Linked DNA regions of Pseudoduganella dura. The protein of the gene in region 1 binds, or shares a complex with, the protein of each later gene. Links are inferred from orthologs where the notes say so. Each region holds a gene or a part of one and is shown in the gene's direction. Other genes may lie near its edges.

Region 1 (11,387 bases):
ACCGCGCCGGCCAGTACATCGAATTCCTGCTGCGCGACGGCAAGCGCCGCAGCTACAGCATGGCCAGCGCGCCCGGCACCGGCCCGGTCTCGCTGCACATCCGGCACATGCCGGGCGGCCTGTTCACCGACCAGGTATTCGGCACGCTGAAAGAGCGCGACATCCTGCGCTTCGAAGGCCCGCTGGGCACGTTCTTCGTGCGCGAAGATTCCGACAAGCCGATGGTGCTGCTGGCCTCGGGCACCGGTTTCGCGCCGATCAAGGCGATCGTCGAGCAGATGCGCTCTTCCGGTTCGGATCGCAAAATGGTGCTGTACTGGGGCGGCCGCCGGCCCCGCGACCTGTACATGCACGCGCTGTGCGAGCAATGGGCGCGCGAACTGCCGAACTTCAGCTACGTTCCCGTGGTATCGGATGCGCTCGACGAAGATGGCTGGACCGGCCGCACCGGCTACGTGCACCAGGCCGCGGTGGCCGACCTGCCCGACCTCTCGGGCTGGCAGGTCTATGCCTGCGGCGCGCCGATCGTCGTCGAATCGGCCAAACGCGACTTCGTTGCGCAATGCGCGCTGCCGGAAGACGAGTTCTACGCCGACGCCTTCACTACCGAAGCCGACCTGGCCCAACCCTGATCCCGAGCGCGATCCCGGTCCCCGCCGGCCCGCCCGGCCGGGCGGGACCGCGTATTCTTCACTGAATACTCACCCTGATCGCTTCATGTCCACATCCAACGGCTTCGCCGTCCTGCGCCACCGCAATTTCTCGTTCTACCTCGCCGCCCGAATCCTCGGCACCCTCGCCGTGCAGATGCAGAATGTCGCCGTCGGCTGGCAGGTGTATTCGATGACGCACAACCTGTTCTACCTGGGCATGATCGGGCTGGCGCAGTTCGCGCCATTCCTGCTGCTGATCCTGCCGGCCGGCCATGCCGCCGACCGCTACAACCGCCGCAACATCGTCACCGCCTGCCTGGCCACGCAGCTGGTCGTCGGCCTGCTGCTGCTCGCGTTCGCCCACAGCGGCATGACCGCGGTGTGGCCGGTCTTCGCGGTGCTGGTGCTGTTCGGCAGCGCCCGCGCGTTCATGGGGCCGGCCACGCAGGCGATGCTGGTGAACCTGGTGCCCCAGCAAGACTTCAGCAAGGCCGTCGCCCTCTCCTCCTCCAGTTTCCACGTGGCCGTGATCGCCGGGCCTTCGCTGGGCGGCCTGCTGTACATCCAGGGCCCGACCGCCGTCTACTCGATCGCCGCCGTGCTGTTGCTGGTCGCAACAGTGCTGATGGCGAGCACGAAGGCGCCACCGCAAGCCTCGCACCGCGAGCCGGCCACATGGCACAGCGTGCTGGAAGGGCTGCGCTTCGTGATGTCGCGCCCGATCGTGCTGGGCGCCATCTCGCTGGACCTGTTCGCCGTGCTGTTCGGCGGCGCCACCGCCCTGCTGCCGGCGCTGGCCCACGACGTGCTGCATGCGGGCCCGGAAGCGCTGGGACTGCTGCGCAGCGCGCCCGGCGCCGGCGCCGCGTTGTGCTCGGTCGCGCTGGCGTTCTTCCCGATCACGCGGCGGGTCGGCGCCTGGATGTTCGGCGGCGTGGCCGTGTTCGGCGTGGGCACCGTGGTGCTGGGCACCACCACCACGTTCGCCATCGCTCTTGCCTGCCTGCTGCTGATGGGCGCCGGCGACATGATCAGCGTCTACGTACGGCACCTGCTGGTGCAGTACGAAACGCCGGACGCGATCCGCGGCCGCGTCAGCGCCGTGAACTCCGTGTTCATCGGCGCCTCGAACGAACTGGGCGAATTCGAATCGGGGGTGACCGCCGGCTGGATGGGGCTGTCGCGCGCCATCGTGTTCGGCGGCGCCGCCACCCTCGTCGTCACCGGCGCATGGATCAAACTGTTCCCCGTGCTCGCGAAGATGGACCGCTTCCCGCACCACGAAAAGGAACTGGCCGGGCAGGCGAAGTAAGTGTTATGGCCTGCGCGGCGGATTTCCTCCAATCTCGCGACTTGCTCTTGAAAACCGGACAATGTGCTGCACTTAACAACAGGAAGGCACCGTACCGCGTAATATCGAGCAACAGCACAACGAGGAGGAGTAACGATGCAAGTTCAAGTCAACACCGACAAGTCCATCACCCATGATGCCAGCCTGGACCAGCACGTGGAAAACGTGGTCCAGTCCGCCCTGCAGCGCTTCGGCGAGCACATCACCCGGGTCGAAGTCCACCTTGGCGACGTCAACGGCAGCCAGAAATCGGGCGGCAACGACAAGCGCTGCATGATGGAAGCCCGCGTGGCCGGCCTGCAGCCGATCGCGGTGACCGACCATGCAAGCGAGGTGCGCCAGGCGATTTCCGGTGCTTCAAGCAAACTGGTGCGCGCACTCGACACCGCCCTCGGCAAGCGCAGCGACGTCAAGCACAATACGCCCGTCGCCGACCTGGTCGAGCCCGATCCGGTCCCGGCCGACGACTGATCAGCCCCCGGCCAGCGCGCGCAGGTACGACAGCCCGGCCAGTGCCCGGCTGCCGTACCAGGACATCATCTCCCCATCCACCAGCTGCACCGGCTTGCCGAGCTGCTTTTCCAGCGCGTCGGCATGCGCTTCCGTAAACCGGTACGGCTCGGTGGACAGCAGCACCTGGTCGATGTCCGCCACCAGCGCATCGCTCCAGTCGAAACGGGGATAGCGCGCCGCTCCGGCGCCGTGGTCCTGGCCTGTCGCCGGCGCCATCGCCGGCACGCTCCAGCCGATTTCCGCCAGCATCGCCGCGATATACGTATCGCGCGACACCGTCATCCACGGATCCTGCCAGATGCAGTACAGCACGCGTTGCGGTGGCCCTTTCGGCATGGCGCGCAGCGCGGCCAGCCCGGCGGCAAAGGCATCGGACCAGCGCCGCGCCGCCTCTTCCACGCAGAACACGCCGCCCAGCAGGCGGGCCAGCGCCAGATTGTCCTCGGGCTGTTGCGGGTGGGTGACGATCACGTGCGGCACGAACCCGGCAAGCAGGTCGGCCGTCGGCTTTTCGTTTTCATCGATGTTGACGACCACGTGGGTGGGGGCCAGCGCGCGGATCCGGTCCAGGTTGACGTCCTTGGTGCCCCCCACCTTGGCAATGTCGCGCACCACGTCCTTCGGATGGATGCAGAAGCCGGTGCGCCCCACCAGCCGGCCGGCCAGCCCGAAGTCGCACAGCATCTCGGTAATCGAGGGTACCAGCGAGACGATGCGGGCGTTCGGATCGGGGCGGTGCGGCTGGCCGAGAGCGTCGATGAGACTCATGTTGTAAGAGTAAGTAAAAGTAATGGTTTGAAACAAGTTCAGCCGCGTTGCAGTGGCTTTCATGCGCTATCATGGCATGACTTCCTGGAACCCCCGCCGTGAAACTACTCAGCACGTTCGCCGCCTCCCCATACGACATCGCCGCCCTGCAGCTGTTCCGGGATGCCGATGCCGCCAGTGCCGCCACCCTGCTTGCGCACTGCCCGGTCATGCTGGCGGCCGCCGGCGAAGTGATTTCGAGCCCGGCCAGCCCCCAGCTCGTGATCGTGCTGCGCGGCGCGCTGGCCGATGCCACCGGCGACGGTGCCACGACCAGGATCCTGCCGGGAGAAAGCGCCGGCGAGCAATCGGTGCTCGACGGCGAGGCCGACCTGTCCGGCCTGAAGGCGCTGGAAGAAAGCGAACTGCTGCTGGTCGATGCCGACCTGGCGTGGCGGCTGATCGAAGAATCCGACGGCGTGGCGCGCAACCTGCTGCGCTTGCTGTCGTTCCGCATCCGCGCGGCCAGCATGCAGTTGCGCCGGCGCCAGAAGCTGGGCGAGTTCTACCGCCAGCTGTCGCTCAACGATGGCCTGACGGGCCTGTACAACCGCGCCTGGCTGAACGACGTGCTGCCGCGGCTGGTTTCCACCGCTCATGCGACCCGCGCGCCGCTGTCGCTGATCATGCTCGATCTCGATCACTTCAAGGGCTTCAACGACCGCCATGGCCACCTGCAGGGCGATGGCGCCTTGCGCCTGGCGGCACGGGTACTGGCCGGGGCGCTGCGCCCCGCCGACTTCGCCGTGCGCTACGGCGGCGAGGAAATGATGGTGATCCTGCCGGACACGGCCGGCCCCGTGGCGGCGGGCGTGGCCGAGCGGCTGTGCGAATGCATGCGAGAAGCCGTGGTGTTCGACGACATGCGCCTGCCGCTGCCGCATATCACCGCGTCGTTCGGCGTGGCCTGCCTGCTCGATGGCGGCGACGATCACGCGCTGATCGCCGCGGCCGACAGTGCGCTGTACCGCGCCAAGGCCGCCGGCCGCGACCGCGTGGCGGTTGCCGCCTGACCGTGGAGATGCCGTGCCGGTTGCGCCATGGCGGCCGTGCCGGGCGACGCGTTACGCGGCTTCCTTCTCTTCCTTCGGCTGCGCCATCCTGGCCGCGAAGCTGTCGAACCCCCTGGTGACGAATTCGTAGGTCTTGTCGATGTTCGCGGCCACGTCGCCGCCCAGCGCATTCAGGCCCTTCAGGATATCGCGCGCTTCCTTGAACCCCTGTTCGACGCCGCCCTTCACCGCGTCCATGAACTTTTGCAGCGCCGCGTCGTCTTCCATCTGCGGATTCTGCCGCTTGAAGACTTCATAAAACCCGCTGGCCAGCGACACGATGCGGTCGGCCGTCGCCTGCGGCGAATTGTCCTGGCGGGCGGCGTTCTGCACCGCGTTCTCGCCCAGCTCGGCCCGCAGGGCTTCGTTGATGCTGGTGATGGCCGACTTGTACAGCAACGCCTGCGGGTTGCCGCCGACGCCGATCGAGATCGTCGCCGACGCTTCCATGATCGACACGTTCAGCTGCAGCTTCGCCCGGGCGGCGGTCACTTCGCCCTGGTTCGCCACCTTCGAATCGGTGGAGATGGCCTTTGAATTGAGGGAAACGCTATTTGCCACGATAATCTCCGGTTATGACACGACTAAGCCACTCATGAGCAACCACACCTTTCTCTGGCACGACTACGAAACGTTCGGCATCGTGCCGCGCCGCGACCGTCCCGCGCAATTTGCCGCCATCCGCACCGACGCCGACCTGAACGAGATCGGCGAGCCGGTCATGCTGTACTGCAAGCCTGCCGACGACTACCTGCCCGACCCGCAGTCCTGCCTGATCACCGGCATCACGCCCCAGCATGCCCTGCGCGAAGGCGTGCCCGAGCACCAGTTCGCCGCCACGATCCAGGCGCTGTTCGCCGAGCCGGGCACGGTCGGGGTCGGCTACAACACGATCCGCTTCGACGACGAAGTCACGCGCTTCCTGTTCTGGCGCAACCTGATCGATCCCTACGCCCGTGAATGGCAAAACGGCTGCGGCCGCTGGGATCTGCTGGACGTGGTGCGCATGTGCCACGCGCTGCGGCCCGACGGCATCGAGTGGCCTCAAGGTGATAACGGCAAGACCAGCTTCAAACTTGAATTATTGACATCAGTCAACAATTTAACGCACGAGGCGGCGCACGACGCACTGTCCGACGTGCGCGCCACGATCGCGCTGGCGCGGTTGATCCGCCAGCGCCAGCCACGGCTGTGGGACTTTTGCCTGGCGCTGCGCGACAAGGGCCGCGCGGCGGATGAAATGGGCCTGCATCTCGCCCGCGAGCTGCGCAAGCCGTTCCTGCATGTCTCGGGCATGTTTCCGGCCGAACGGGGCTGCCTGGCGCTCGTGTGGCCGCTGGGCCAGCATCCGACCAACAAGAATGAAGTACTGGTCTGGGATTGCAGCCACGACCCGCGCGAACTGTTCACGCTGGACGCGGACACCATCCGCACCCGGCTGTTCAGCCGCGCCGAGGCGCTGCCGGAAGGCATGAGCCGGCTGCCGATCAAGAGCGTGCACCTGAACAAGTCGCCCATGCTGGTGGGTAACCTGAAGACGCTCAGCCCGGAGATGGCGCAGCGCTGGGGCATCGACATGGAACTGGCGCTGACGCACGCGCAATACGCGGCCGACGGCCCCGACCTGGCCGCGCTCTGGGAGCAGGTGTTCCACCGGCCGCCGGCCGAGCCGGCCGATGTCGACGAAGACCTGTATGGCGGCTTCATCGGCAAGGAAGACCGCCGGCTGCTCGACACGCTGCGCCGCGAAACGCCGCAAAAGCTGGCAGTGGCGTCGCCGCACTTCCAGGACGACCGGCTGGCCGAACTGCTGTTCCGCTACCGCGCCCGCAATTTCCCGGACACGCTGTCGGAACAGGAACACGAGCACTGGGAGCAGCACCGCGCCGCGCGGCTGCTGGAAGGCGCCGGCGGCGCCCGCAGCGTCGACCAGCTGTTCGGCGAGATCGACCACCTGGCGCAATCGGCCGACGAGCGCGCCGAAGCGATCCTGGGCGCGCTGTACGAGTACGCCGAGATGATCGTGCCGCAGTCGTATTGATACCGAAGGAAAAAAGACCCTGTTTGGAAAATTGGGGACGGACCCTGTTTTCGACGGCCCCGCGATGCGGTCCGTCCTTGTTCGCGAGCCTGTTTTTCAGCGCTGTTTCAGCGGTGGGCGTTGATCACCAGGCGCGTCTCTTCGGCCACGCGGCGCGCGGCGGCGGCGAAGTCCTCGCCCGCCCGCGGCGCCGCGTACAGGATCGCGCGCGACGAATTGATCATCATGCCGGTGCCGGCATCCGTGCGGCCGGCGCGCACCGTGGCTTCGATGTCGCCCCCTTGCGCGCCGATGCCCGGGATCAGCAACGGCATGTCGCCGACGATCGCGCGCACGGCGTGGATCTCTTCCGGGAAGGTGGCGCCCACCACCAGCGCGCACTGGCCGTTGCTGTTCCACTTGTCGGCCACGAGCTGCGCCACGTGCTGGTACAGCGGCTTGCCGTCCACCTCGAGGAACTGCAGGTCGGAACCGCCCGGGTTCGACGTGCGGCACAGCACGATCACGCCGCGGTTCCATTCCATGTACGGCTCGACCGAATCGGAACCCATGTACGGGCTGACCGTGACGGCGTCCGCGCCGTAGCGGTCGTAGGCTTCACGCGCATACTGCTTCGCGGTGGCGCCGATGTCGCCCCGCTTCGAATCGAGGATCAGCGGAATATGCGGGTACTTGTCGCGCAGGTAGGCGCTGATGCGCTCGAGCTGCCCTTCAGCGCCCAGGGCCGCGAAATACGCGATCTGCGGCTTGAAGGCGCAGGCCAGGTCGGCGGTGGCGTCGATGATCGCGGTGCAGAAGCGGTAGATGCCGTCCGGGGTACCGCGGAATTGCGCCGGCAGGCGCTCCATGTCCGGGTCCAGGCCCACGCACAGCAGCGAGTCGTTGGCGGCCCAGGCGGCATTCAGTTTGTTGATGAAATTCACGGCGGCCCCTTAGTCAGAAAATTTGCAAACCCCGCATTATAGCGGCCGGCCCCCGCCCTTCCAGCTATGTGCTGCACCGAACAATACGATCCTGGCCGAGCATGTATAGTGCCTTCAACACCGGAACGTGTCATTTCAAGGAGGAAGCATGCGCAACAACTTCGTACGCTGGATCATGATGGGCCTGCTGACGGCCGTATTGTCTGGCTGCGGCTACAACGACTTCCAGAGCAAGGATGAAGCCACCAAGGCAGCCTGGGGCGAAGTCGTCAACCAGTACCAGCGCCGGGCTGACCTGATTCCCAACCTCGTCAACACGGTGAAGGGCTATGCTTCGCACGAGCGCGAGACGCTCGAGGCGGTCACGGCGGCACGCTCGCGGGCCACCAGCATCCAGGTGACGCCGGAGGTGCTGAACAATCCCGCCGCCTTCCAGAAATTCCAGCAGGCCCAGGGCGAACTGTCGTCGGCGCTGTCGCGGCTGATGGCGGTGTCCGAGCGCTATCCGGACCTGAAGGCCGACACCAGTTTCCGCGACCTGCAATCGCAGCTCGAAGGCACGGAAAACCGCATCACGGTGGCACGGCAGCGCTACATCACCACGGTGCAGGATTACAATGTGCTCGCGCGCCGTTTCCCCACCAACCTGACGGCAATGATGTTCGGCTATGAAGTCAAGCCGAGCTTCACGGTGGAAAACGAGAAAGCCATCTCGACCGCGCCGACCGTCGACTTCGGTGCCAAGAAGTAAAACGAGTGATAACAAGTGATTGCGGGAGCTGAGAACGTCATGCCGCTGGGTCCGCAGGACAATGCACCACCCGCCGCCCCGCGGCGGCGCACGCGCGAACACCCTTCCGAAGGCAAATGGCTGGGTACCGCCGAGGCCACCAACGAGCGCGACGTGCGCGGCCCCGGCCGCCGGCGCGGCTTGCGCGGTCTGGTGCGCCGGCCGTCGAAGGGCTGGCTGGGCCACTGGATGGTGCGCTACCTGGTCCTGGTCGTGCTGCTGTGCTGTGCGCTGCTGTTCGTCGAAGCGGCCCGGGCGCAGGCCCCCCAGGCCGATCCTTTCGTGCCGGTGCCGGAACTGAAGGCGCGCGTCACCGACCAGGCCGGCATGCTGACGGCACAGCAGCGCGGCGCGCTCGAATCCGTGCTGGCCGACCATGAAACCCGCACCGGCAGCCAGATCGCCATCCTCCTCGTGAAAAGCACCGCGCCGGAGGCGATCGAGCAATACAGCATCCGCGTCACGGATGCCTGGAAGCTGGGCCGCAAGGGTGTCGACGACGGCGTGCTGCTGGTGGTGGCGAAGGATAATCCTTCCTCGCTGCGCCGCCTGCGCATCGAGGCCGGCCGCGGCGTGCAGGGCGTGCTGACCGACGCCCAGTCGAAGCGCGTGCTGCAGGATGTGATCGCGCCACACTTTCGCAACAACGATTACTACGGCGGGCTGAGCGCGGGCGTATCGGCCATCGCCACCTTGCTGGACAAGGAACAATTCCCCGCCCCCGCCGCCAAACCCGCGCAACAGGCGCGACAGGCGCAGGCGGACGGCATCGGCGGGTGGATCTGGCCGGCCATCCTGTTCGGCGCATTCGTGCTGCTGCCGATGTTTCGCGGCCGTGGCCGCGGACGCAGCAGCGGCCTGCACCGCTCGGGCTGGGGCTCGAATGCCGCCGGCGTACTGATCGGCAGCGCGCTCGGCAGCGCCCTGGGCAATGCCCACCGCGGTGGCGGCGGCTTTGGCGGCGGCAGCTTCGGTGGCGGTTTTGGCGGCGGCGGCGGCGGCACATTCGACGGCGGCGGCGCCTCGGGAGACTGGTAATGGATGCGATTGCACGCTGGCGCCGCGCGTTGCGCCACCTGACGACAGGCTCCGGTACCGGCCGGCGCTGCTTCCCCGAACCGGTACTGGCCGATATCGCCGCCGCGATCGCGGCAGGCGAGCAGCGCCATCGCGCCGAAGTGCGGCTGGTCGTCGAGCCTGCGCTGCCATTCGGCGCGGCGCTGGACGGCATCGCCAACCGCGACCGCGCCCGCGAACTGTTCGCGCAATACGGCGTGTGGGACACGGAAGAAAACTGCGGCGTACTGATCTACGTGAACCTGGCGGACCACGCAGTCGACATCGTGGCCGACCGCAATGTGGGGCGCCGGATCGCGGAAGACGAATGGCAGGCCGTATGCCGCACGATGACCCAAGCCTACAAGCGCGGCGAGTTCGGCGGTGGCACCGTGGCCGCCCTGAACGCCCTGGCCGACCTGCTGGAACGGCATTTCCCGGCCGACGGCGCGCGACCCAACCAGTTGCCCGACGAAGCCGTGATCCTGTGAACTGCCCTCCCGTCGCTGCGATGATTCCTGCGCAACCAGGCATTATCGCCAAGTGAGCGCCAGGCGCGTCCGGCGAAAAGGCGGAGTTACCCGCACAGTTATTCGAAAAAATAATATCTATTATCGAAAATCAAAATTGGACGAATATGTGGCGATGCAGCATGATTACACCTGTCTCCACTATTCTCCTCCAAGATAATAGTTTGAAGCCCGCCAAACCAGCGGGCTTTTTTTTTGGCGCGGCCAGCGCCAGATCAAGGGAGTTTGCGCGCTGTCATGGCGACGTCACATTGATTCCTTATACTGAATTCATCTGCCACACATGCAACCGATATGCGTGGTGGCAGTTCAGGTGTGCTTCGGCACACCGCTCCGAATTCGCATTATTCCCATTGCCGCCATCCTTCGGCGTACTGGCAAGTGCACCGGCGTCGATGCACCCGAGGTCGCTTCATGATCGCTGCATCGATTATCGCTGCATCGATTATCGCTGCATCGATTGTCGATACGTCGATCGTCAATGCCTCGATCGTCGATCCGGCGATTGCCGGTCGATCCACCATCTCTTGGCCCGGACAGGGTTTTGCCCGCCGCACCGGCGGGCTCTTTTTCCCTTCCATGCTATGGTTACGCTTTACCAATACGATGTATCGCCCCGTGCTGAAACTACTCCATCTCCTGCTGCTGACCTCCGTCCATTCCCGCTTGCGCTATTGGGGCGCCATGGTGCTGTTCGCGCTGATCGTCATCATCGGGTCGATTCCCGGCGCCCGGGCCGATGCGGCCGAGGTCGCGTCCGGCGTCGTGCTGCACTCGTGCGCGTACGCGGTACTGACATTCCTGGTGTTTACCGGCAGTAGCGGCACGCCGGCCCAGCGCACCTCGAAAGCCGTGCTGACGATCGCGGCAATGGGTGCCTTCGATGAAATGGTGCAGAGCTTCCTGCCCTACCGCCACGGCGCGGTCGGCGACTGGATGGTCGACTGCACTTCCGCCATCGTGACGTCCACGCTGCTGTGGACATTGTGGACCACCCGCAAGGTTCCGACCTGAACGGCAGACTCCGCGCCATCGCGGGCTGAATGCCAGCGCAGAACCGGCCTGGATGCCGGCCGGGGGCCGTGCTCCCGGTCGCGTCAACGCTTCCGGCAATCGTTTTCAATATCGGCAAACACTTGCCGGCGACGGTTTTCACGGGCAGAATCCCAATCGTGTCCTAGGCGCATCCGGCCGGCCTGCACATCCATGTCGATCTTGCGCAGCATGGCTTTCGTCTGGCGTTGCCGTTGCAACCCCACCATGCCGCCGGTGGCATGCTCGGCATCGAGGCGCATGTCCACCAACTGTTCCACCTTTGCCAGCCGGACCAGCGCATACAGCGCCTGGCGCAACACATGCCGCTTGCGCCGGCCACCCGGCCCGCCATAAGCTGCGTCGACAAGATCCGCGATCACCGTTTCCGTCCGATGCTTGAGCATAATTACCCTTATAGTTGTCTAATACAATACTTATGCGAGTAATTATCAAGCTGCATCGAACCCAACAGTTTGATTTGCATCAAGCGTCATCTTCATGGCGCGAACGCATCGGTCCGTGACGGTCCACAATATATTCGGGCATGGAGCCCATTCGGAGACAGCCGTGAAAAATATACCCGGTAACGCAGCAAGCCGTTTCGCGGGCCACCCCGCCCTGCCGCGCATTGCACTG
Region 2 (11,297 bases), 1.8 Mb from region 1 along the record:
CATCATCGACGCGGCAATGGACATGGCCGCCGCCGAAGGGATCGGCAAGCTGTCGCTGGGCGAACTGGCCAAGCGTACCGGCATCAGCAAGAGTGGCGTGTTTTCGCGGGTCGGCTCGCTGGAGGCGCTGCAGGGCGCGGTACTGGACGAATACGACCGCCGCTTTGCCGAAGAGGTCTTCCTGCCGTCGCTGCAGGCGGCGAAGGGGTTGCCCCGCCTCGTCATGCAGGTAAACCTGTGGCTGAAGAAGGGCAGCAGCGAGGCGCCGCGCGGTGCGTGCCTCTACATGGCGGGCGCCTTCGAGTTCGACGACCTCGACGGGCCGCTGCGCGACCGGGTGGAGGAGGGCGTGGCGCGCTGGCGCGCATCGCTGCGCAAGACCGTGCTGCAGGCGATGGAGGCGGGCCATTTGCGGCCCGATACCGATCCCGAACAGCTGGTGTTCGAGATCTACAGCCTGATCATCGGCGTGATGCACGACGTGCGCTTCCTGCGCGACGAGGCCGCGCCGCGGCGGATGCATAGGGCTTTCAACCGCCTGATTTCGACGTACAGGAGTTTCAACGAAGTGGAATAGCCGCACCACGCGGACGGGCCGTGCCCGCCCTTTTTTTGATGCTGTTTCGCACAGGTGTGCGAAAAGTCGGATTGAACGAGGAGGCTGTCATGGTCGCTCTGTGGTTGCTGGTGCTGCCCGTCGCCGGGCTGGGGTGGTATGTGGTGGCCGATGCCGTGCGCGCTGTCCCGAAGTGCAACGAGGATTTCACCTTTTACTGAAGGGCAGGCGAAAAAAAGCCGGCTTCAGTGAAGCCGGCTCCCGGGGTATCGGCCGAAGATTATTTCTGCTTCAGCAGCGGCACCAGGTACTTGCCCGTCACGCTGTCCGGATTCTTCGCCACCTCTTCCGGGGTGCCGGTCGCGATGATGCGCCCGCCGCCGGCGCCGCCCTCGGGGCCCAGGTCGACGAGCCAGTCGGCGGTCTTGATCACATCGAGGTTGTGTTCGATGATCACGAGCGTGTTGCCCTGGTCGCGCAGCCGGTGGATCACCTTCAGCAGCAGGTCGATGTCGTGGAAGTGCAGGCCGGTCGTCGGTTCGTCGAGGATGTACAGCGTGCGGCCCGTATCGCGCTTGGACAGTTCCAGCGACAGTTTCACGCGCTGCGCCTCGCCGCCCGACAGCGTGGTGGCACTCTGCCCCAGCTTGATGTAGCCCAGGCCCACGTCCAGCAGCGTGTGCAGCTTGCGCGCGATGGTCGGCACGGGCTTGAAGAACTCGTGCGCGTCTTCCACCGTCATGTCCAGCACCTGGGTGATGTTCTTGCCCTTGTAGTGGACTTCGAGCGTTTCGCGGTTGTAGCGCTTGCCGTGGCACACGTCGCACGGCACGTACACGTCCGGCAGGAAGTGCATTTCCACCTTCAGCACACCGTCGCCCTGGCACGCCTCGCAGCGGCCGCCCTTCACGTTGAACGAGAAGCGGCCGGCGCTGTAGCCCCGTTCCTTCGCTGTCGGCACCGTGGAGAACAGGTCGCGGATCGGCGTGAACAGGCCCGTGTACGTGGCGGGATTGGAGCGCGGCGTGCGGCCGATCGGCGCCTGGTCGACGGAAATCACCTTGTCGAAATGTTCCAGGCCGCTGATCGACTCGTGTTCCGCCGGCTCCGTCTGCGAACCGTACAGGTGGCGCGACAGGGCCGGATACAGCGTATCGTTCACCAGCGTCGATTTGCCGGAACCGGAAACGCCGGTCACGCACGTGAGCAGGCCGACCGGCACCGACAGGGTCTGGTTCTTCAGGTTGTTGCCCTTGGCGCCGGTGATCACCAGCTGGCGGTTCGGGTCCGCCACATGGCGCTTCTTCGGCACCTCGATGCGCATGGTGCCGTTCAGGTACTGCGCCGTCAGCGATTCCTTGTTCTTCAGGATATCCTTCAGCGAACCGGACGCGATCACGTCGCCGCCGTGCACGCCGGCACCCTTGCCCATGTCGACGATGTAGTCGGCGGTGCGGATCGCATCCTCGTCATGCTCCACCACCAGCACGCTGTTGCCGATGTCGCGCAGGTGCTTCAGCGTTTCGATCAGGCGGTCGTTGTCGCGCTGGTGCAGGCCGATCGACGGTTCGTCGAGCACGTACATCACGCCCGTCAGGCCGGAACCGATCTGCGAGGCCAGGCGGATACGCTGCGCCTCGCCGCCGGACAGCGTGTCGGCAGAACGGTCCAGCGACAGGTAATCCAGGCCCACGTTGTTCAGGAACGAGAGGCGCGAGATGATTTCCTTGACGATACGGTCGGCGATGTCGCGCTTGGCGCCCTTCAGCTTCAGCTGCTCGAAGAACGACAGCGTGTCGCGCAGCGGCTTCTCGGCGATCTCGTAGATCGCCTTTTCCTGCTTGCCGGTGCCCACTTTCACGTGGCGCGCTTCCACGCGCAGGCGCGCGCCTTCGCAGGTGGGGCACTTTTTCTCATTGATGAACTTGGCCAGTTCTTCCTTGACGGCCATCGAGTCGGTTTCGCGGTAACGGCGCGACAGGTTGTTGACCACGCCTTCGAACGCGTGCTCCTTGACGACCGCGCGGCCGCGCTCGTTCACGTACGAGAACGGGATCGATTTGTTGCCGGAACCGTGCAGCACGGCGTTCTGCGCGGTGTTGGACAATTTCTCGAACGGCGCATCGAGGTCGAAACCGTAATGCGTCGCCAGGCTCTGCAGCATCGAGAAGTAGAACTGGTTGCGGCGGTCCCAGCCTTTCACGGCGCCGGAGGCGAGCGACAGGTTCGGGAACGCCACGATGCGCTTCGGATCGAAGAACTCGATATGGCCCAGGCCATCGCATTCCGGGCAGGCGCCCATCGGGTTATTGAACGAGAACAGCCGCGGCTCCAGCTCCTGCAGCGAATAGCCGCAGCTGGTGCAGGCGAACTTGTTCGAGTACACGTGTTCGGTGCCGGCATCCATGTCGTAGGCCACCGCGCGGCCGTCGGCCAGGCGCAGCGCCGTCTCGAAGCTTTCCGCCAGGCGCTGCTTGATCTCCGGATTCACTTTCACACGGTCGATGACCACGTCGATCGTGTGCTTTTCCGTTTTCTTCAGCTTCGGCAAATCGTCCACTTCGTAGATCTTCGCCTCGTGCGTGCCGCTCTGCACGCGGAAGCGCACGAAGCCATGCGCCTGCATCTGCTCGAACAGGTCCACGTGCTCGCCCTTGCGGTTGGCCACCACGGGCGCCATGATCATCAGCTTGGTGCCTTCCGGCATGGCCAGCACGGCATCGACCATCTGCGACACCGATTGCGCCGACAGCGCATGGTCCGGGTGGTTGATGCAGTACGGCGTGCCCACGCGGGCATACAGCAGGCGCAGGTAATCGTGGATTTCCGTCACGGTGCCGACAGTGGAGCGCGGGTTGTGCGACGTGGCCTTCTGCTCGATCGAGATGGCCGGCGACAGGCCTTCGATCAGGTCCACGTCCGGCTTTTCCATCAGCTGCAGGAACTGGCGCGCATACGCCGACAGCGATTCGACGTAGCGGCGCTGGCCTTCGGCGTACAGCGTATCGAACGCCAGCGACGACTTGCCGGACCCGGACAACCCGGTGATCACGATCAGCTTGTTGCGGGGCAGGTCGAGGTTGATGTTCTTCAGGTTGTGCGTACGCGCGCCGCGAATGCGGATTTCTTCCATGAATGTATGTGCCTTGAATGCGAGGAAACGACAGGGACGGCCAGCCTGGAGCGATCGCCCGCTCCCGCTTCATGCCACGATGGCAAGGGGCGGGGGCGGCTTTCCGGAGACCCAAGTTAGCCACAATGCTGGCGTTCGATTCGATTTCAAGGTCTCGTGACAGTTTTGATCAAGTCAGGACAAGAACGAGCCGTGGCCGGCAAATACTGTATATAATACCAGTATTCAAAATCTGCTGCTCGCACGCTTGTACATACCGTGTGCGGTGTGGTGCATAGTGTGAGCCCGGCGTGTACACAACAGCACGCATGCCATGCGAAATTCGTCCATCGCATGGTAACGTGTCCGTCTTATAATGTTCGTTTGGTAAAAATCTACGCAGGAGTACTACATGGCATCTGTCAATAAAGTCATTATCGTCGGCAACCTGGGCCGCGACCCGGAAATCCGCTACATGCCGAGCGGCGATGCCATCGCGAACATTGCCGTGGCCACTTCCTTCAAGTCGAAGGACCGTAACACCGGCGAACAGAAGGAAATCACCGAGTGGCATCGCATCTCGTTCTTCGGCCGCCTGGCCGAGATCGTTGGCCAGTACCTGAAGAAAGGTTCGTCCGTCTACGTCGAGGGCCGCCTGCAGACCCGCAAGTACACCGACAAGGATGGCGTTGAAAAATACGCAACCGACATCGTCGCGCAGGAAATGCAGATGCTCGGCGGCCGCGGTGGCGCGGGCGACGCGATGGGTGGCGGTGACGACATGGGTGGCTACGATGCGCCGCCGAGCCGCCCGGCACCGCGTCCGCAGCAGGCCGCCGCGCCGGCACCACGCCCGGCACCGAAGCCGGCACCGAACTTCTCGGATATGGATGACGATATTCCCTTCTAAGACCCAATAGGTAGTAGTCGTAAACAACGCCCTCCAAGTCTTTGATTTGGAGGGCGTTTTCTTTTTTACAATTTTTCTGCTTGGTAAGGTATATCGTGGCAAGGCCATCTTCTGAACAAGCTCCCCCAGTCTGTAGGGCTCGCGGCCATCAAACAGCTTTGGAAGAAATCGATTCGCTCAGGGACGCCGGAAGTAGGTGCCCCGAGCAGGGGCGCCTTGACGTGCTCGCTACTCTTGTTGCGGTGTACAAGGCTCGCCGGCGCCGCTCACGTGATTGAGTTCTTGCTCTACACGCCCGCTCCGTAGTGGCGCAGATGCCCATAACTGCTAGCCGCTGGCCGGTGACGTGCCGTCATTGCGCGCAATCCACGCTGGGGCCAACAGATACCTGCTCGAAAGCGCTCTGCGCGCGGTGCTACCCAAAGCAGTCATCGCTGGCATGCGCGAGCGCCCCGACCCGATCGGCGCATCGCTGAGGATAGCGGGGCGCCCTGAAAGTAGTACAGAGATAGCATTCCAGCTTGCCGTCCGTGGCCACGGGCAATAGCTACGACGACCTGGGGCACGCCGGGTGAGCCCCCGCATGACCAATCAAGCACCCCATCGCCATAACGCTTCACGCGGCAAGCGCCGGATAGTCCACATAGCCTCGGGAACCCCCGCCATAGAACGTGAACGGATCGGGCTCGTTGTAGGGTCCGCCCTGCGCGATGCGGCGCACCAGGTCGGGGTTGGCGATGAATTGCCGGCCGAAAGACACCATATCCGCCCGGCCGTCGCGAATCAGCCCGTCGGCCGCCTCGGGGCTCAAGCCACCGTTGGCGATCACGAAGCCGCCGTAGTTTGCGCGGACAAGCGACAGTAGTTCATCCATGTCCGGCACGCCGCCCCAGGCATTCGTGTCGGCCGCGTGGACGTAGCCGACCCCGTACTCTTCGAGCATGCGCAGCAGGTAGCCATAGGTATCGGCCAGCGCAGGGTCGCCGGCATTGTTGTACAACGCGAACGGCGAGATGCGCACGCCGATGCGCGAGGCAGGGAACGACAGCATCACCGACTCGATCACCAGACGCAGGAACCTTGCGCGGTTCTCGACGCCGCCGCCGAAGTCGTCGGTGCGCCGGTTCACAAGAGACGACAGGAACTGCTGCGGCAGGTAGCCGTTGGCCGCGTGGATCTCCACGCCATCGAGCCCCGTATCGAGCGCGTTGGCTGCCCCGATGCCGAATGCGCGGACGGCACTGAAGATCTCTTCCCGCTCCATGGCGCGCGACGGCGAGGCAGCGATGCGCGTGTACTGGCCGTTGCGCAGCATGCCGTACACCTGCAGCAGGTGCAGGTCGTCGTTGACGCCCGATGGCGACAGTGGCGCCGCGCCGCCGAGCAGGGCATAAGAGCTGACGCGCCCGCTGTGCCACAGTTGCATAAACAGCTTGCCACCATCCCGGTGAACGGCCGCCGCGACGCGCCGCCATCCTGCCACCTGTTCCGGTGTGTAGATGCCCGGCGCCAGCTCGAACGCCGCCGACATGGTGGAGACATTGGTGGCCTCCGAAATGAGGAGGCCGGCCGATGCGCGTTGTTGATAGTATTGTGCGGCGAGGTCATCGGGTACCCCGTCCCTGCCCGCACGGCTGCGCGTCACCGGCGCCATGGCGACGCGGTTGCCAAGGGCGAGGCCGCCGAGCATCGCGGGTTGCAAAATGGCTTTCATGGTTTGCTCCTTTGGTGTCTGCTGTCGATGAGGCATCGTAGCCGCAGCACGGGGTGGTGATAATCCATCCCGGCCGCAAAGGGGCTTTGCCCAATTCGCAAAGGAATCGATGGACCGCTTTTCGGAACTTAATGCCTTCTGCGCCGTTGCCACGAGCAGCGGCTTTTCCGCCGCGGGCAGGCTGCTCGGGCTGGTACCGTCCACGGTCGCGCGCCTCGTTGACGGCCTCGAGGCGCGGCTGGGCGCTCCGTTGCTGAACCGGTCGACGCGCCAGGTCACGCTGACCGAGGCCGGCACCGAATATTTCGTGAGGGCGCAGGCCATCCTGGCCAGCCTCGAAGAGGCCGACGCCGCCGCGGGTTCTGCACACTCGGGGCCGCAAGGACTGCTGAGGGTGAGCGCGCCGGTCGCCTTTACCCGGCTGTACATCGCGCCGCACCTAGCCGAGCTCCAGCTACGCCATCCGCGGCTGGAACTGGAACTGATGGTGTCCGACGCGCTGTCGGACATGGTGGGAGAGGCGATCGACGTGGCGATCCGCATCGGCGCCGCGAACAGCCAGCCGGACCTGGTGGCCAGGCCGCTCGCCGGCCACCGGCGCATCGTATGCGCCAGTCCTGCCTATCTCGAACGCTGTGGCACCCCGCAAGTGCCCGCGGACCTGCTCCGGCACGAATGCCTTCGCTTCGCGTACACCAGCCTGTTGCGCCGACCGGGATGGCGCTTCCTGAAGGATGGCGAGACCCTCGAGATCGCGGTGCGGGGCAGGCTCATTGCCAACAGTTCGGACGTGCTGCGCCAGGCGGCGCTCGATGGCGCGGGCGTCGCGCTGCTGCCCGACTGGCTGGTCAGCGCGGATGTGGAGGACGGCAGGCTGGCCGCCTTGCTGGCGGACTTCGAGAGCAACCCGGGCCCGATGGACGTGGGCGTGTTCGCCGTCTACCAGCCGAGCCGGCGCGGCTCCGGCAAGGTGCGGGCATTCGTTGACTTCATCGCCGAGCGTCTCAAGGATTCGTGTGGGATCGGCTGCCCATGATGCCGGCGCCGAGTTCCACACCCCACTGCCCCAGCTCGCGGGCCGCCGCCAGGCGCACGCGTTCCCAGGCGCCCAGCCGGCTGTCTGAGTAACCCTCGCGCAGCGCATGGGCCAACGCCATCGCATCCGCCGCCGCCTTGCCGGTACCGCTGGCGGTATGCGGCCGGATGACGGCCGCGGCGTCGCCCAGAAGCAGCACGCGCCCATCCCGCAATACCGGTGCCTGCAAATCGACGATCGCCTGGACGAACGGCTGCGCAGTCGCCTCGACCAGCGCCCGCAGCGAAGGCGCCAGGATGGAGCCTGCTTCCGCGCGTAATCCATGCGCCGTTTCGCGCGTCATGGCGCCGGGCGGCAGCGATGCCTCGTGTCGCTGGCCATCCCTGTCGGTCAGGATGGCATGGAGCATCGCGCCGGCAGCCACCGGGCGGTACCATACCCAGTTCCAGCGCCGTTGGCCAAAGCCGGTGGCGCCGTCCGTGCCCGGTACGGGATAGGTAAGGAACATGTGCCGCTCCCCTTCCTGGAACACGAACGTGTGGTCGAGCCGGTCCCGCAACGCTTCCGGCAGTTCCGTTTCCGGAATTAAGCCGCGCCACGCCACGTAGCCCGCATAGCGCGGCAGGAGATCGGGGAACATCTGCCTGCGCACCTTCGAGCGGGCGCCGTCGGCGCCAACCAGCAGATCGGCACGCACTTCCCGTCCATCCGTCAGTTGCGCGATCACCATGTCGGACCGCTGTTCGTATACCGTCAATGCTAGACCGGCGTGCACTGCCGGCTGGGCATCCCACAGCACGCCGTATAGCGCATTCCACGAGGTCTGCGTCTGCGGCATGTGCAGCCGCCGGATCACGTTGTCGTCCTGGTCGAGGAAGATGCGGTCGACCGTCGTTACACCAGGTGTGCCGTGCCAGCCGATATCGGCCTGGTGAAGGGCACGCAGCATGTCGCCCTGCAGCACCAGCCCGCCGCCGCGGCCGGACAGGTCCGAAGGCGAGCGCTCGAAGACTTCCACGTCCCATCCTTCGCGGCGCAGCAGTGCCGCAGTGGTCAGCCCGCCGATGGAACCCCCGATGACGACGGCCTTGCGGCCATCCGTTTTAGCTTCCTTGTTCATCGCACTTCCTTTCATTGTTGGCGTCAAGGTAGGGCGGGCGGCCGCCTTCGGCAAGGCGGCGCGGCGCAAAAGGCCTTTGCCGATCCTGCAAAGCCGGAGCGGCCGTCCGCTGCCAGAATCCACATCGCCTAACGCAGTTTAGGCGCCGGGGCACGCGTCCGGTTCCCTGTATAGCCTAGTCGCGCGCTGGCCAAAGGGCGGAGGCCAGGCGCTGCGCGTTATCCCATAATTTTTCGGACAGCCATAACCTTCGGAACGACGGTATCCGCCACCACCAGGAAGACGCATGAAGACCAAACTGATTGTCACCGGGCTGCTGGGCGCGGGCGCGATCCTCGCACTGTTATATGGCTGGAGCCGCGAGCCGGCGATGCCCGCCGCGGCCGCGCAAATGCCCGCGGCATCCGCCCAAGTGCTGGAGGAAGGACGGCGCATCGTCGCGCTCGGCGACTGCATGGTTTGCCACACCTCGACCACCGGCAGGGCCTATGCGGGCGGGCTGCCGCTGAAGACGCCGTTCGGCACCATCTACAGCACCAACATCACGCCGGATGCCGAAACGGGCATCGGGCGCTGGACCCAGGCTGCCTTCACGCGAGCACTGCGCCGCGGCATCGCCAGCGATGGCCACCTGCTTTACCCGGCCTTCCCGTATACGCACTACACGCGCATGAGCGACCGCGACATCGGTCTGGCGTACGCATACCTGATGAGCCGGCCGGCCGTGCACTACACCCCGCCGCAGAACGACCTCGTCTTTCCGTTGAACTTCCGGCCGCTGCTGGCGTTCTGGAACGTGCTGTTCCTCACGCCCGGCACCGGCTCGGAAGCGCCGCGGGATGGCACGACGATCAAGCGCGGCAGCTACCTCGTCGACACCCTCGGGCACTGCGCTTCCTGCCACAGCGGCCTGAATCCGCTGGGCGGGGAGCGCAAGCCGGCGTTCGGCGGCGGCGAGATCGACGGCTGGCATGCGCCGGCACTGACGCGGCTCGCGCGGGGGCGCAACCCCTGGTCCGAGCAGCAGCTTGCCGACTACCTGCACAGCGGCCTGGCCCTCGGGCACGGCGCGGCCAAAGGGCCGATGCGGCCCGTGGCCGAGCGGCTTGCCGAAGTGCCGCGCGCGGATGCTGTGGCTATGGCCAGGTACCTGATTAGCATCCAGGAAACCCCACCAACAGGATCGACCGGGACGTCGATCGCCGCGGCATCGGCAGCAAGCACCATCGCCCAAGGCAGAATTATCTTCGCCGCCGCCTGCGCAAACTGCCACGCCCCGCCCGCCGCGATGATGCGGATCGGCGGCCGCCCCGCGCTTGCCCGCAGCAGCGCCCTGCTGTCCGATACGCCGGTCAATTTCGTGCAGACCGTCCTCGCGGGCATCCCGTGGAACAGCGGCTCCGCCGTGTATATGCCGCCATTCGCGCCGGCCTTGACCGACGAGCAGATCGCCAGCCTGGCGGTCTACCTGCGCCAGGACTTGGGCGGACAGGCAGCATGGCAAGACGTCGCCAGGCAAAGCGCAGCCATTCGCAAGGAACTTCGACCATGACCACCAACCTGAAGCTGAACGGCCGCGCAACGCGGTTTTCCTCCGACCCCGACACGCCCCTGCTCTACGTGCTGCGCAACGAAGGGAGACTGAACGGCGCGAAGTTCGGTTGCGGCATGGGCCAGTGCGGCGCCTGTACCGTGATCGTCGATGGCGAAGCCGTGTTCTCGTGCCTCGCGCCGCTGGCTACGCTGGAGGGGCGCTCCGTGCGCACCGTGGAGAGCCTGGGAACGGCCACCGCGCCGGGGCCGCTCCAGGCGGCCTTCATCCGGCACCAGGCGGCGCAATGCGGCTACTGCATCGCCGGGATGCTGATGCGCGCGCAGGCCCTGCTTGACCGGATTCCGCAACCGACCGACCAGCAGATCCGCGAGCACATGGAGCCGAACCTGTGCCGCTGCGGCACGCACACGCGTATCTTCGCGGCCATCAAGGACGTGGCCAATGGAGGCAACCCATGAGCATCGACAACCAGGTCAATACAGGGCGCCGGGCATTCCTCGGGGGCGGCGCGTTGGTCGTCGCGTTCTCCTTGCTGCCATCGCTGGCTCGCGCGGAATTCAACGGCATGGGCGTGCCGCCGGTCGCCAACCCGAAGCTGGCGGGCAGCCTGCAGCGCACACCCATGCTGGATGCCTGGATCCGCATCGCGCCTGATGGCCGCGTGACCGTCTGCAGCGGCAAGGTGGAACTCGGCACGGGCGTGCGCACGGCGCTGATGCAGGTCGCCTGCGAGCAGCTCGCGCTGCCCCTGCAGGAAATCCAGTTCATCGCCGGCGACACGGATTTGACGCCGAACGAGGGCTTCACCGCCGGTAGCCACACGATGGCAGACAGCGGCACGGCGCTGCTGCACGCAAGCGCCCAGGTGGCCACGCTGTTGCGCGAGGGTGCCGCACGCCGCTGGGGCGTGGCACCGCGCCAGGTGCGGCTCCGCGAAGGCCGGGCCGTCGGGCCGGGTGGCCGTTCGATGCACTTTGGCGAGGCGATTGCCGGCATCACGCTGCGGCGCGCCGCGTCCGAAGTGTCGGAACTGAAGCCGCCGGTGACGTATTCGGTCATCGGCAAGGCGGTGCCGCGCGTGGATATCCCGGCCAAGGTGACCGGCGGCCAGGCCTATGTGCAGGACCTGCGGCTGCCGGGCATGCTGCATGCGCGTGTCGTGCGACCGCCGCGGCCCGGCGCGAAGCTGGCCGGCGTGGATGTGGACGCAGTGAGGAAAATGAAGGGCGCGCACTCCGTGGTCCGCAATGGCGACTACCTGGCCGTCATCGCGGCGGAAGAATGGCATGCGATC

The links.
Region 2: the proteins of sbcB (region 1) and ssb are in contact, whole or in part, in a crystal structure (PDB 3C94), measured with the Escherichia coli proteins. The link is inferred for Pseudoduganella dura from one-to-one orthologs.

The regions. Positions count from the first base shown.
Region 1 is NZ_WNWM01000002.1:1,611,531-1,622,917, forward strand. What follows is about bases 4,341-7,194. They hold sbcB (exodeoxyribonuclease I), read left to right. Parts: upstream 4,341-4,971; coding sequence 4,972-6,417; downstream 6,418-7,194. Other genes in these bases: GJV26_RS07245 (DUF5610 domain-containing protein), read right to left, coding at 4,389-4,937; pyrF (orotidine-5'-phosphate decarboxylase), read right to left, coding at 6,525-7,194. Also shown: GJV26_RS07220 (CDP-6-deoxy-delta-3,4-glucoseen reductase), read left to right, coding at 1-632; GJV26_RS07225 (MFS transporter), read left to right, coding at 718-1,965; GJV26_RS07230 (HPF/RaiA family ribosome-associated protein), read left to right, coding at 2,101-2,475; GJV26_RS07235 (helical backbone metal receptor), read right to left, coding at 2,476-3,285; GJV26_RS07240 (GGDEF domain-containing protein), read left to right, coding at 3,384-4,337; more of pyrF, read right to left, coding at 7,195-7,340; GJV26_RS07260 (LemA family protein), read left to right, coding at 7,489-8,091; GJV26_RS07265 (TPM domain-containing protein), read left to right, coding at 8,320-9,168; GJV26_RS07270 (TPM domain-containing protein), read left to right, coding at 9,168-9,677; GJV26_RS07275 (VanZ family protein), read left to right, coding at 10,131-10,730; GJV26_RS07280 (hypothetical protein), read right to left, coding at 10,814-11,155; GJV26_RS07285 (hypothetical protein), read left to right, coding at 11,319-11,387. UniProt on the Escherichia coli protein: Degrades single-stranded DNA (ssDNA) in a highly processive manner.
Region 2 is NZ_WNWM01000002.1:3,364,956-3,376,252, forward strand. The notes cover bases 3,066-5,829. They hold ssb (single-stranded DNA-binding protein), read left to right. Parts: upstream 3,066-4,080; coding sequence 4,081-4,578; downstream 4,579-5,829. Other genes in these bases: uvrA (excinuclease ABC subunit UvrA), read right to left, coding at 3,066-3,689; GJV26_RS14765 (alkene reductase), read right to left, coding at 5,195-5,829. Outside these bases: GJV26_RS14750 (TetR/AcrR family transcriptional regulator), read left to right, coding at 1-577; more of uvrA, read right to left, coding at 837-3,065; more of GJV26_RS14765, read right to left, coding at 5,830-6,292; GJV26_RS14770 (LysR family transcriptional regulator), read left to right, coding at 6,402-7,328; GJV26_RS14775 (FAD binding domain-containing protein), read right to left, coding at 7,297-8,448; GJV26_RS14780 (c-type cytochrome), read left to right, coding at 8,735-10,000; GJV26_RS14785 ((2Fe-2S)-binding protein), read left to right, coding at 9,997-10,461; GJV26_RS14790 (xanthine dehydrogenase family protein molybdopterin-binding subunit), read left to right, coding at 10,458-11,297. UniProt on the Escherichia coli protein: Plays an important role in DNA replication, recombination and repair. Binds to ssDNA and to an array of partner proteins to recruit them to their sites of action during DNA metabolism. Acts as a sliding platform that migrates on DNA via reptation.